One region of the Streptomyces sp. RLA123 genome, then DNA from elsewhere that is predicted to be linked to it. Evidence: predicted binding sites of a transcription regulator. Region 1 holds the regulator's gene; the other holds the start of a gene.
The links. The regulator HrcA, encoded in region 1, represses chaperone genes, less so after heat shock. The targets are predictions, from matches to a motif close to TTNGCACTCNGNNNNNCNGAGTGCNAA.
Positions count from the first base shown of each region.

Region 2: the regulator HrcA is predicted to act here: its motif matches at 2,286-2,312, upstream of groL (chaperonin GroEL).

Region 1 is NZ_JBWDOR010000003.1:5,350,827-5,355,274, reverse strand. Features, by position in the region: gene RV983_RS24375 (nitronate monooxygenase) at 1-959, opposite strand, end outside; gene dnaJ (molecular chaperone DnaJ) at 1,060-2,193, opposite strand; gene hrcA (heat-inducible transcriptional repressor HrcA) at 2,193-3,209, opposite strand; gene RV983_RS24360 (MBL fold metallo-hydrolase) at 3,412-4,146, shown strand; gene RV983_RS24355 (DUF3097 domain-containing protein) at 4,177-4,448, shown strand, end outside.
Region 2 is NZ_JBWDOR010000003.1:4,555,619-4,560,066, forward strand. Features, by position in the region: gene thrC (threonine synthase) at 1-1,149, shown strand, start outside; gene RV983_RS20760 (ubiquitin-like small modifier protein 1) at 1,200-1,478, shown strand; gene RV983_RS20765 (cold-shock protein) at 1,905-2,111, shown strand; gene groL (chaperonin GroEL) at 2,498-4,120, shown strand; gene RV983_RS20775 (P-loop nucleotide/nucleoside kinase family protein) at 4,216-4,448, shown strand, end outside.

The DNA.
Region 1 (4,448 bases):
GGGTCTCCGGCCGCGGCGGCCGCCGCGCGCACCGGGGCGGTCAGGAAGTGGATCCGCGGGTAGCCGGGCGGGCCGTACGGGCCGTGCTCGCGCAGGAACCGGTTGACCAGCGCCCGCGCGGGGCGGCCGGTGAACGAGCGGGTCAGCCCGGTCCACGCGAAGTCCGGATCGGTCAGGGCCCGCTTGTGCACCGGGTGCGCCCCCGACTCGGGACAGGCCAGGAAGGCCGTGCCCATCTGCGCCGCGTCCGCGCCCGCCGCGAGCGCCGCGGCGATCTGAGCGCCGCGCATGATGCCGCCCGCCGCGACGAGGGGCAGCGACACGGCCGCCCGTACCTGCGGCAGCAGGGCGAGCAGCCCGGTCTCCGTACCGTCCCGCTCCGGGTCGTCGCGGTGCGTGGACTGGTGGCCGCCAGCCTCGGCGCCCTGCACGCACACCGCAGCGGCGCCCGCCGCCTCGGCGGCCCGTGCCTCGGCGACGGAGGTCACAGTGACGACGGTAACCGTGCCGGCGTCGGCGAAGGCCCGCAGGACCGGGGGCTCCGGGCAGCCGAAGGTGAAGCTCACCAGGGGGACGGGGTCCTCCAGGAGGGCCGCGATCTTCGCCCCGTACGCGTCCTCCAGCACGGCGTCCCCGCCGGTGCCGGGGTCGCCCAGGAACGTGGAGTAGCGGGTGGCCTCGCCGGCCAGCCGCGCGGCGAACTCCTCGACGCGCGCGGGGTCGGCGGTCTCGCGCTGCGGCATGAACACGTTCACGCCGAAGGGCCGTGAGGTGAGCCTTCTCACCTGCGCGATCTCCTCGCGCAGGGCCTCCGCGGTCCGGAAGCCGGCCGCCAGGAAGCCGATTCCGCCGCCCTCGGCCACGGCCGCCGCCAGGGCCGGAGTGGACGTCCCGCCGGCCATCGGCGCCTGTACCACCGGATGCGCGGCGAGGGTCGAGAGATCGGTCAGCGCGGCCATGCGTCCATCGTTTCACGACCCGGGGCGCACAGCCGCGCGGGGCGCGGGCGGATGCCCACGCCCCGCGCGTCGTGCCGCGTCAGGCTGCGAAGAACCGCGCTCAGCGGCCGTTGAAGGCGTCCTTCAGCCGCGAGAACAGACCCTGCTGGCCCGGCTGGAACTGGCCCACGGGCCGCTCCTCGCCGCGCAGCTTGGCCAGGCGCCGCAGGAGGTCCTCCTGGTCCGGGTCGAGCTTGCCCGGGGTCTGCACCTCGACGTGCACGACCAGGTCGCCCCGGCCGCCGCCCCGCAGATGCGTGATGCCGCGCTGGTGCAGCGGGATCGACTGGCCGGACTGCGTGCCCGGCCGGATGTCGATCTCCTCCAGCCCGTCCAGGGTCTCCAGCGGCACCTTCGTGCCCAGCGCCGCCGCCGTCATCGGAAGGGTGACGGTGCAGTGCAGGTCGTCGCCGCGGCGCTGGAAGGCCGCGTGCGGCAGCTCGCGGATCTCCACGTACAGGTCGCCGGCGGGGCCGCCGCCGGGGCCGACCTCACCCTCGCCCGCGAGCTGGATGCGGGTGCCGTTGTCGACGCCGGCGGGGATCTTCACCGTCAGCGTGCGCCGCGAGCGGACCCGGCCGTCGCCCGCGCACTCCGGGCACGGGTTCGGCACGACGGTGCCGAAGCCCTGGCACTGGGGGCAGGGCCGGGAGGTCATGACCTGGCCCAGGAAGGACCGCGTGACCTGGGAGACCTCACCGCGACCGCGGCACATGTCACAGGTCTGCGCGGAGGTGCCGGGAGCGGCGCCCTCGCCGTGGCAGGTGTTGCAGACGATCGCCGTGTCGACCTGGATGTCCTTGGTCGTACCGAAGGCGGCCTCGTCGAGCTCGATCTCCAGCCGGATCATCGCGTCCTGGCCGCGCCGGGTCCGCGAGCGCGGACCGCGCTGGGACGCCGTGCCGAAGAAGGCGTCCATGATGTCGCTGAAGTTGCCGAAGCCCTGGCCGAAGCCCGCGCCCGCACCGCCGCCGTTCGCGGACAGCGGGTCGCCGCCGAGGTCGTAGACCTGCTTCTTCTGCGGGTCCGAGAGCACCTCGTAAGCGGCGTTGATCTCCTTGAACCGCTCCTGCGTCTTCGGGTCCGGATTGACGTCCGGGTGCAGCTCGCGCGCGAGACGGCGGAAGGCCTTCTTGATTTCGTCCGGACTCGCGTCGCGGCGCACGCCGAGCACGGCGTAGTAGTCGGTGGCCACTACGACTCCGCCAGGATCTGTCCGACGTAACGTGCCACTGCGCGTACCGCTCCCATCGTTCCGGGGTAGTCCATGCGGGTCGGGCCGACCACGCCAAGTTTCGCGACCGCCTCGTCGCCCGAACCGTAGCCGACGGAGACGACCGATGTGGAGTTCAGGCCCTCGTGGAAATTCTCGTGACCGATTCGTACGGTCACGCCCGAATCCCCGGCCTCGCCGAGCAGCTTGAGGAGCACGACCTGCTCCTCCAGCGCCTCCAGCACCGGGCGGATCGTGAGGGGGAAGTCATGGCCGAAACGGGTCAGGTTGGCGGTGCCGCCCAGCATGATCCGTTCCTCGGTCTCCTCGACCAGTGTCTCCAGCAAGGTCGCCAGCACGACCTGCACCGACGGCCGGTCGTCGGGCTCGAAGCCGTCAGCGAGGTCCTGCACCAGTTGCGGGACGTCGGCGAAGCGGCGGCCCACCACCCGGCTGTTGAGCCGGGCCCGCAGGTCGGCCAGCACGGTCTCGCCCACCGGCGCGGGGGCGTCGACCAGCCGCTGCTCGACCCGGCCGGTGTCCGTGATCAGCACCAGCATCAGCCGGGCCGGGGCCAGGGCCAGCAGTTCGACGTGGCGCACGGTCGAGCGGGTCAGCGACGGGTACTGGACGACGGCGACCTGCCGGGTCAGCTGCGCCAGCAGCCGCACGGTGCGGGCCACCACGTCGTCGAGGTCCACGGCGCCGTCCAGGAAGTTCCCGATGGCCCGGCGCTCGGCGCCCGACAGCGGCTTGACGTTGGTGAGCCGGTCGACGAAGAGCCGGTAGCCCTTGTCGGTCGGCACCCGGCCGGCACTGGTGTGGGGCTGCTGGATGTAGCCCTCCTCCTCCAGCACGGCCATGTCGTTGCGCACCGTGGCCGGGGACACGCCCAGCCGGTGGCGCTCGGTGAGCGCCTTGGAGCCGACCGGTTCCTCGGTGCCCACGTAGTCCTGGACGATGGCGCGCAGCACTTCGAGCCGTCGTTCGCTGAGCATTGCGGCGTCCACCTCCAGTCGTCCGGTCACCGGTTGCGTCGGTCGTTTTCCCTGCCCTGGCACTCCCGACAAGCGAGTGCCAGCTTTCCCCAAGTCAGTGTACGGCGGGGAGGCAAGACCTCGGCAAGGGCGGTCCGCACCCAGACCCCCTCGACCGGTCACCGTAGCGCGCACGGCCCGCCCCGGCGGATACCGTCGCGGTGTGGAGACGACACCGACGCCGCCGGAGCCCTTCGACGGCTGGGAGCACCTGGCACCCGGGGTCGCGCGGTGCCGGATGCCGTTCCTGGACGTCACGATCGGGGTCGTCACCGGAGGCGAGGGCGTACTGCTGGTCGACACCGGATCCTCGGTCGCCGAGGGGGCCGGGCTGCGCCGGCGGGTCCGGGAACTGACCGGGCGCGACGTGACGCACATCGCACTGACCCACGGTCACTTCGACCATGTCTTCGGCACGGCGGCCTTCCCCGGCACCCCGGTCTACGGCGGGACGACCCTCGGCCCCCACCTCGGCCGCGCGCGCCTCGCGCTGCGCCTGGACGCGATCGAGCACGGCGTCGCGGAGGAGGAGGCGACGGAGGCCGCGGAGGTCCTGGTGCCTCCCGGTCACCTCGTGGACGGCCGCTGGGCGCTCGACCTCGGCGGTGACCGCGAGGTCCTGCTGGTCCACCCCGGTGAGGGACACACCACGCACGACCTGGTGGTGGTCGTGCCCGGGACGCCCGCCGTGGTCTTCTGCGGCGACCTCGTCGAGGAGTCCGGCGAGCCGCAGGCCGGCCCGGACGCCGCCCCGGGCGCATGGCCGGGCACCCTGGACCGCCTGCTGGAACTGGGCGGCGAGACCGCGCTCTACGTCCCCGGACACGGCGCGGTGGTCGACGCGCGCTTCGTCCGCGCCCAACGGGACGCACTGGCCGCCCGGTTCGGATCCGCTTGAGCGGCCCTCCGCGCGGATACGATCCCTGGCATGCGCAGCCGGAACTACGACGCCGATCTCACACCGCCCTGGAAGCGGCCCTCCGTGCCCGCGCCCGAGGTCGCGGCCGAACGGGACCTGGTGGTGGAGGAGGTCTCCACGGGCTTCTGCGGCGCGGTGATCCGCTGCGAGAAGACCGCCGAGGGCCGCACCGTCACCCTGGAGGACCGCTTCGGCAAGCACCGGGTCTTCCCGCTCGTGCCGCGCGGCTTCCTCCTGGAGGGCAAGGTCGTCACCCTCGTACGCCCCTCTGCCGCCGCCCC
Region 2 (4,448 bases), 800 kb from region 1:
GTGGCCTATGACCTCCCCGCCGGCGATGCCGAGACGCTCCGCAAGCGGATCGAGTCCGGGCCGAACAACATCTGGCGCTACGCGCCGCTGCTGCCCGTCCCCGCCGACGTGGCCTCCAAGCCCAACCTGAACCCCGGGTTCACCAAGCTCGTCAAGGCCGACAACCTCGCCCGCGAGCTGGGCATCACCGGCGGCCTGCACATCAAGGACGACTCCGGCAACCCCACGCACTCCTTCAAGGACCGCGTCGTCGCCATCGCCCTGGAGGCCGCCCGCACCTTCGGCCTCACCACGCTGTCCTGCTCCTCCACCGGCAACCTCGCGGGCGCGGTCGGCGCCGCGGCGGCCCGCGCCGGCTTCCGGTCCTGCGTCTTCATCCCGCACGACCTGGAGGAGGGCAAGGTCGTCATGGCCGCCGTCTACGGCGGCGAACTGGTCGGCATCGAGGGCAACTACGACGACGTCAACCGCTTCTGCAGCGAACTGATCGGCGACCCGATCGGCGAGGGCTGGGGCTTCGTCAACGTCAACCTCCGCCCCTACTACGGCGAGGGCTCCAAGACGCTCGCGTACGAGATCTGCGAGCAGCTCGGCTGGCGTCTGCCGGACAACCTCGTCATCCCGATCGCCTCCGGCTCCCAGCTGACGAAGATCGACAAGGGACTGCAGGAGCTGATCAAGCTCGGTCTGGTGGAGGACAAGCCGTACCGCATCTACGGCGCCCAGGCCGAGGGGTGCTCCCCGGTCTCCACCGCCTACAAGGCCGGGCAGGACGTCGTGCGCCCGCAGAAGCCGAACACCATCGCCAAGTCGCTCGCCATCGGCAACCCGGCGGACGGCCCCTATGTGCTGGACATCGCCCGGCGCACCGGCGGCGCGGTCGAGGACGTCACCGACGAGCAGATCGTGGACGCCATCAAGCTGCTCGCCCGCACCGAGGGCATCTTCGCGGAGACGGCGGGCGGCGTGACCGTCGGCGTTCTGAAGAAGCTGATCGAGAGCGGGCAGTTGGACCCGGCCGCCGAGACGGTCGTCCTCAACACCGGTGACGGACTCAAGACCCTGGACGCCGTCGCCGCGACCTCCCGCCCCACGGCCACCATCCGCCCGAGCCTCGACGCGTTCCGCGCCGCCGGCCTGGCCGGCTGACGCCGTCCGCCGATCGCCGACCGTCCCGATACGAAGGTGAACCCCGCATCATGAGCGCGAACGTCCGCATCCCCACCATCCTCCGCCCCTACACCGGCGGCCGGGCCGAGGTCCCCGCCGACGGCGGCACGCTGGCCGAGGTCATCGAGTCGCTGGAGAAGGACCACCCCGGCATCTCGGCCCGTGTCCTGGACGACACGGGCAAGCTGCGCCGCTTCGTGAACGTCTATGTCAACGACGACGACGTGCGCTTCTCGGAGGGCCTTCAGACCGTCGTGGCCGAGGGCGCGTCCGTCTCCATCATCCCGGCGGTCGCCGGGGGCTGTTGAGCCGTCTGCGCCGCGGAACGCACAGGGGTGCCGGGAGTTGCTCCCGGCACCCCTGTGTGCGTGAGAGGTAGTTGAAGGGCTGTACAGTTACTTCGGAGGCTCGCAACCCCCTGCAACGCTCTGCGTAAACCCTCTTTCCGCGGCGTCCTTGTCGACGATTTATCGCCAAATTCCCGCGATGATTGTCGTGTTGGCGACATATGTCCCGCCCGACTTGCCCCGGTTTATTGGCCGTTGGAGCCGTTCTTCCCTTTTTCCGTGCCCGGATTTCTCGTCGGATTGACCTGTTGCAGACAGCGTCCGTGCAGATACATTCAGCCGCGGTCGACGCGTTCCGGCGCACGCCCCCTTGGCTGTAGGGGGTGAGGTCTGACCCGGGTCCGCGAGGTGTGGGCCTGCGAAGGGCCGGCAATAGGGGAGTAAGGAATGGCTCAGGGCACCGTCAAGTGGTTCAACGCGGAGAAGGGCTACGGCTTCATCGCGGTCGACGGTGGTGCGGACGTCTTCGTGCACTACAGCGCGATACAGATGGACGGCTACCGCACCCTCGAGGAAGGTCAGCGGGTCGAGTTCGAGATCTCGCAGGGCCAGAAGGGGCCGCAGGCGGACATGGTCCGCCTCGCTGCCGGCTGACGCCGCGCATCGGCCACGGAGCGCTTCGTACGAACGCGCTCAAACGTACATGTCAAGGCCCGCCCTCTTAACGGGGGCGGGCCTTCGTCTGTCCTCCCGCCGTCGCCCGCCACCGTCCGCCCCCGGTGGCGGGCGGGTGGATCCCCGGTAGGCGGCGGGCGACCGGCCGAGCGGCTTGCACTCTCCTAGGGCGAGTGCTAATCATTGGCGTTAGCACTCTGACGTTGAGAGTGACAAAGGACCGAGTGGGTGAGGCCCGTTCGACCGTCGGAAAGGAACCGGCGGGAGGGGGGCCGTCCGTCGCGGGCGCCGGCGCGGTCCTGGAGTAATCCTTCCCCGCAGCCGTGTGCCGCGAGGGGACCCCAAGTCCGGGAGGACCACTTCACATGGCCAAGATCATCGCGTTCAACGAGGAGGCACGGCGCGGTCTCGAGCGCGGGATGAACCAGCTCGCCGACGCCGTCAAGGTCACCCTCGGCCCCAAGGGCCGTAACGTCGTCCTCGAGAAGAAGTGGGGCGCCCCCACGATCACCAACGATGGTGTGTCCATCGCCAAGGAGATCGAGCTCGAGGACCCGTACGAGAAGATCGGCGCCGAGCTGGTCAAGGAGGTCGCGAAGAAGACGGACGACGTCGCCGGTGACGGCACGACGACCGCGACCGTCCTCGCCCAGGCGCTGGTCCGCGAGGGCCTGCGCAACGTGGCCGCGGGTGCGAACCCGATGGCCCTGAAGCGTGGCATCGAGGCGGCCGTCGAGGCCGTTTCCGCCGCCCTGCTCGAGCAGGCGAAGGATGTGGAGACCAAGGAGCAGATCGCCTCCACCGCCTCCATCTCCGCCGCTGACCCCCAGATCGGCGAGCTCATCGCCGAGGCGATGGACAAGGTCGGCAAGGAAGGCGTCATCACCGTCGAGGAGTCCCAGACCTTCGGTCTGGAGCTGGAGCTCACCGAGGGTATGCGCTTCGACAAGGGCTACATCTCGGCGTACTTCGCCACCGACCTGGAGCGTATGGAGACCGTCTTCGACGACCCGTACCTCCTGATCGTCAACTCCAAGATCTCCGCGGTCAAGGACCTGCTCCCGCTGCTCGAGAAGGTCATGCAGAGCGGCAAGGCCCTGCTGATCATCGCCGAGGACGTGGACGGCGAGGCCCTGTCGACCCTGGTCGTCAACAAGATCCGTGGCACCTTCAAGTCCGTGGCCGTCAAGGCCCCGGGCTTCGGCGACCGCCGCAAGGCCATGCTCCAGGACATCGCCATCCTCACCGGTGGCACCGTGGTGTCCGAGGAGGTCGGCCTCAAGCTGGAGAACGCCGGTCTGGAGCTGCTGGGCCGCGCCCGCAAGGTCGTCGTCACCAAGGACGAGACCACCATCGTGGACGGCTCCGGCGACGCCGACCAGATCCAGGGCCGGGTCAACCAGATCCGTGCCGAGATCGAGAACAGCGACTCGGACTACGACCGCGAGAAGCTCCAGGAGCGTCTCGCCAAGCTGGCCGGCGGCGTGGCCGTCATCAAGGCCGGCGCGGCCACCGAGGTCGAGCTCAAGGAGCGCAAGCACCGCATCGAGGACGCGGTGCGCAACGCCAAGGCCGCCGTCGAGGAGGGCATCGTCGCCGGTGGTGGCGTGGCTCTGCTCCAGGCGTCCAACGTCTTCGAGAAGCTCGAGCTCGAAGGCGACGAGGCCACCGGTGCGACGATCGTGAAGCTGGCCCTGGAGGCCCCGCTGAAGCAGATCGCGGTCAACGCCGGCCTCGAGGGCGGCGTCGTGGTGGAGAAGGTCCGCAACCTCACCCCGGGTCACGGCCTCAACGCCGCGACCGGTGAGTACGTCGACCTGATCGCCGAGGGCATCATCGACCCGGCCAAGGTGACGCGCTCCGCGCTGCAGAACGCGGCCTCCATCGCCGCGCTCTTCCTCACCACCGAGGCCGTCATCGCCGACAAGCCGGAGAAGGCTTCGGCCCCGGCCGGCGGCGGCATGCCGGGCGGTGACATGGACTTCTGATCCCGCGAGGGTTCAGCGGTACACGATCGAGGGCGGCACCCCGTGCGGGGTGCCGCCCTCGGGCGTTCCCGGGACCGCCCGGCTAGCCTGGCTCCGTGACGCAGCGAATGGGCACCGTGGTTCTCATGTGCGGCCTCCCGGGAGCGGGCAAGACCACCTACGCGATGGAACTGGTGCGTCGCGGATACGCGCGGCTCTCCATCGACGAGGCGGTCTGGCGGCGACTCGGGCAGCGCGATGCCGGCCGGGTACTGGAGGCGGAGGCGTTCGACCGCCTCAAGGAAGAGGTCCGCAGCGAGCAGCGGCAGGAGCTGGTCGAACTGATGCT